DNA from 2 places in the Propionibacterium acidifaciens genome. Region 1 is predicted to be linked to the other one. Evidence: riboswitches for the same ligand, from Rfam matches in the RefSeq annotation. Region 1 holds a riboswitch; the other holds the start of a gene.

Region 1 (2,381 bases):
ATGCCGCCGCGCTCACCGGGGCCCTGCGTGAACAGGACTCGGAGGCCCTCATCGCCGCCGACCAGGAGGGCGGCGAGGTCACCCGCCTGAGCGGCAGCGGCTTCACCCCGATCCCGTCGGCCGAGGAGCAGGCCGGCCGGCCCGCCGACCGGATCACGAGCGACTGGACCACGTGGGCCGGCGAGCTCGAGCGGGCCGGCGTCGACCTCGACCTGGCGCCGGTCGCCGACGTCGTCACGGCCGACATGAGCACCCGGAACCAGCCGATCGGCCAGCTCGGTCGCGGCTACGGCCAGACGGCCTCCGACGTCACGACGAACGCGGGCGCCGTCATCGCGGGCATGCACGCCGCGGGCGTCACCACGAGCATCAAGCACTTCCCGGGTCTCGGCGACGTGACCGCCAACACCGACGAGGCGGTCGCCGTCGACACCACGACGAGAGCCGACAGCGACACGGTCGGCGTCTTCGCCGCCCTGTCGGGCAGTACGGACACGATCATGGTGGGCTCGGCGATCTACCGGCAGATCGACCCCGACAACCCGGCGCTGTTCTCGTCCGCGATCGTCACCGACCTGCTGCGCGACCGGCTCGGCTACGGCGGCGTCATCGTCTCCGACGATCTCGGCGCCGCGGCCGCCCTCGACGCGTACGACGTCGCCGGACGCGGCACGCGCTTCCTGCGCGCCGGCGGCGACCTGGCCCTCGACGTCGACCCGTCCACCGTCAACGAGATGGTGCGGAACACCCTCGAGGCGGCCCGGTCCGACCAGGATTTCGCCACGCAGATCACCGACAAGGCCGCGCGCGTGCTGACCCTGAAGCAGCGGGCGGGCGTCGTGAGCTGCGGCTGAGCGTCCCGCCCCGCCGCGGCCGAGCGCCTTCCCGCCCGGCCAGGGCCCTGCCCCGACGCGCTCCACGCGTCCTGGCGGTTCCCCCGGTTCCCCGGCGCGGCAGTGGGGCTCGCCGGGTTTCTCGTCGGCTCCCGAGACCGTGCCGACGCCCGGGACGGTCTCGGGAGCGCATGAGCGGGGCGGGGACGGGGGACCGGTGCGGCTCGGGACCCGGCGGAACGACCAGGGCCGCGGGCCCCGCCCCGCGGGGCTGCCCGTCGACTTCTCGCACTTCTCGCCCCTTGCACGATCCGCCCCACTCACTCGGCGTGCCCAGCCCCGGGGGCGGGCCGCGCCCGACGGCCCCTGCGCGGGCCCCCGCCTCGCGGGGGTCCGCCGCGGCTGCTACCGTGCACGGTGACACGGGGTGCCCCGATGGCTGAGATCACACCCGTCGAACCTGTCCAGTTAGCACTGACGAAGGGATGTCGCCATGATCGACCACGCAACCGCCCGCACCGTGCTCGACAGGCTGAGGTCCGCCCCGCCCCTGGTCGGGTGCATCACCAACTCGGTCGTCACCAACTTCACCGCCAACGTCCTGCTCGCCCTCGGCGCGGCGCCCGCCATGGTCGACATCATCGGCGAGGCCGGGCCGTTCGCCGCCACGGCCGACGGACAGCTCATCAACGTCGGCACGCCCACCCCCGAGCAGCGCGGCGCCTCCATGGACGCCGCCGTGGCCGCCCGCCGGGCCGGCACCCCGTGGGTCCTCGACCCGGTGGCCGTCGGCACGCTCGTGCAGCGCACGGCGCTGGCCCACCGGCTCATCGCCCAACGGCCGACGGCCGTGCGCGGCAACGCCTCCGAGATCATCGCCCTGGCCGGCTCCGGAACGGGGGGACGAGGGGTCGAGAGCGCCGACGACGTCGAGTCCGCGCTCGACGCCGCCCGCTCCCTCGCCGAACGCTTCGGCCCCGTCGTGGCCGTCTCCGGCCCCGTCGACGCGATCGTCTCGTCCGACCGCGTCGTCCGCGTCGGCGGCGGCTCGGCGATGCTCACCCGCGTCACCGGCGGCGGCTGCGCCCTCGGCGCCGTCCTCGCCGCCTTCCTCGCGGCCGGACGGGCCGTCGGCGTCGACGCGCTCGAGGCGGTCGCCGCCGCGCACGTCGTCTACTCGGCGGCGGCGGAGATCGCCGAGAGGAGCTCCTCGGGGCCGGGCTCCTTCCAGCCCGCCTTCCTCGACGCCCTGGCCTCCGTGGACGGCGCCGAGCTCGAGAGGATCCCGCTGTCATGAGGCCCGCACCCGACCTGAGCCTGTACCTGGTCACCGACGAGGCCCAGTGCGCCGGCGCCGGGCGCAGCGTCCTGGAGACCGTCGTCGCGGCGGTCGACGGCGGCGCCACCTGCGTGCAGCTGCGCGCCAAGGACGCCGACGGCGGCCCCTTCCTGCGGCAGGTCATCGAGGTCTGCCGCGCCGTCGGCTCGCGCGTGCCCGTCCTCGTCAACGACCGCGTCGACGTCTTCCTGGCCGCCCGCGAGCTCGGG
Region 2 (2,381 bases), 1.5 Mb from region 1:
CCGGAGACGGACCCGCCGGGCGTGGGCCGCCGCGTTCACGGGACGTCCTGCCCACGGGACGCGTCCGCCACGGTGTCGAGGTCGTCGTCGATCCGTCCGGGGCCGAGGGCGGGGCCCAGCAGGACGCCGACGGCGAGGAGCGCCCCTCCAGGGCGACGAGCCCGCAGATCGCCGCGCGCCGCCGGCAGGTAGAAGGTGTAGAGGGCCGGGAGGACGAGCGAGAGGCTGTACCCCATGCCGTAGCCGGTGGAGCGCACCCGAGTGGGGAACCGCTCCGACAGATAGACCGAGACGGGCCCCGTAGGCCGCCACCGTCGCCACCTGCAGCAGGCCCGCCAGCGCGGCCGCGCGACCGAGGCCGCGCGAGGAGACCGTCGTCCGCCACAGGACGGGGCCGAGCACGGCCGCGACGATCCCCCAGCCGACGAGCAGGGCCCGCCTGCCGGTGCGGGTGGACAGGTGCCCGGCGGGCGTCATCGACAGGGCCTGGGCGACCGAGGCCGCACCCATCGCCAGCGAGACCCTCGCCGCCGGCAGCCCGGCATCGGTCGACAGGCTCGTGGTGAGGATGAGCACTGTCGTGTCGGTGAGCAGCCACAGCCCGGTTGAAGACCTGCCAGAAGGCGCCCGCCCAGCGCCCGACGAGCACCTCGCCGATGCCGCCCCCGGCCGCCGCCGACGAGCGGCGCCGCCGGTGGAACAGCGGCGCATCGGCGACGCGGGTGCGGTAGTGGCCGAGCATGCCCAGCGAGCAGGCGGCGCCGAGGAGGAAGAGGACACGCCAGCCCCACTCCGCGTAGCGCTCCGGGCCGAGCGCGGTGAGCAGCCCCGCCACGGCGAAGGCGACCAAGGCCTGGGCCCAGGGCGCCATCGACAGGATCAGACCGCTCATGAGACCGCGGCGACCCGGGGCCGACCACTCCATGGCCAGCGGGATCGCCGCCGAGTACTCCCCGGCCACGAAGACGCCGCCGAGAAAGCGCAGAACCAGGACGAGCACGATGGCGCCGGCCCCGAGCACCCGGTGGGTCGGCATGCACCCGATGAGCAGCGCGCAGCTCGCGGTGCCGCCGATGGTCGGCCTGGTGGTGCGGGTACGGCCGAGCCGGTCGGAGACCGGCCCGAGGACGAGGCCGCCCACCGGGCGGCCCAGCAGCATGGCGATGACGATGACAGCCCCCGTGCCGGTCGCGGCGGCGGGACCGGCGAGCCGGGCGATCACCGGCGCGAGCGCGGTGAGCGGCAGGAAGACGTGGACGTTGTCGATCCGGTTGCCGACCACGCCGGCGCGCAGCGCGGCACGTCCGGCGGGCGGCAGGGCGACGGGCGGGTCGGACGGAGGGCGGGCGGGTGAACTCATCGGACATCCTTTCGCCAGTACGAGCTGGATCAAGTTCCACGGGTGCGGTCCCAGCGCCCTGCCCGGGCGCACCCCGTGTTCTGAGCTCCAGCACGGCACAGGGCCACCGGGCGCGGCGCGCCGGGGCCCGTGCGCCACGACGCCGACCCCACGGCGCACGGGACGGAGTGATCGAACGCCCCGGACCCGGCCGGGAGGAGCCCCGCGACGACCCGGGCGTTCCGGGCCCGACCGGGCGACACCCTGATTCACCGCGCCATCCGCACTCGGGGACGGGTATAACTGGGGCCGCGAACACCCTTAATGTTTCTCAGGGTTGCTGATATCGTTCCGTTCGCACAGTTCTGCTCGAGCATCGATTGGCGGATCAACCATGGACTCGACTGGTCGCCCGGCCGCGCGCATCGGCGTCGCCGTCGTCGCGATGCTCGTGTGCCTCATCGGCCTCGGCTCGCCGGGGGCCTCCGCCGCCCAGTCCGGCGCGATCTACACCGGGACGGGCACCGACACGGCGCCCCTCGTCGACGGCGGCCTCACGCACAGCGCCTACTTCACCGTGACCGACCGGAGCGGGGGGTCCTGGCAGTCCAACCACTCCGCCACCGGCGCCGGGGCCCACTCGATCGTCGACCTCGACGACTACGCCGGCCTCACCGCCACGATCACGGTGGCGAACACCACCGAGGCCACGCTCGAACTGGACGAGACCGCGACCCTGCCCACCGGCGGGACCGGGCCCGGCGCCCCGCAGCTGGTGGCGAGCGGCGCGCCGGAGCCGACCGGCGGGAGCGCCACCGCCCACCAGGACGGCGAGGCGGGTACCACGCCCGGGCCCGACGGGACGAGCCCCACCCCGCAACAGTCGGACGGGACGAGCACCGCACCGCGACACGCCGCGGGCGTGACGCTCGCCTACGGCACCGCCGAGGGCGAGAGCACCGAACCGCCCGCCGGCGGCTGGTCGTCCCTGCGCTCACTCCTGCTCACCGGTTCCCTCGCCCCCGGGGAGACGTTCACGGTG

What was found. A riboswitch is a leader RNA that binds a small molecule or an ion and turns the genes downstream of it on or off. The one in region 1 is predicted to bind thiamine pyrophosphate.
Region 2: another riboswitch for thiamine pyrophosphate. It lies ahead of EGX94_RS14155 (MFS transporter); the one in region 1 lies ahead of thiM (hydroxyethylthiazole kinase).

Annotation. Positions count from the first base shown of each region.
Region 1 is NZ_CP033719.1:2,040,153-2,042,533, forward strand. Features, by position in the region: gene EGX94_RS08635 (glycoside hydrolase family 3 N-terminal domain-containing protein) at 1-854, shown strand, start outside; TPP riboswitch at 1,247-1,336, shown strand; gene thiM (hydroxyethylthiazole kinase) at 1,327-2,130, shown strand; gene thiE (thiamine phosphate synthase) at 2,127-2,381, shown strand, end outside.
Region 2 is NZ_CP033719.1:521,524-523,904, forward strand. Features, by position in the region: gene EGX94_RS13620 (hypothetical protein) at 36-236, opposite strand; partial or broken gene EGX94_RS14155 (MFS transporter) at 797-1,360, opposite strand; TPP riboswitch at 1,350-1,446, opposite strand; gene EGX94_RS02320 (bacterial Ig-like domain-containing protein) at 1,734-2,381, shown strand, end outside.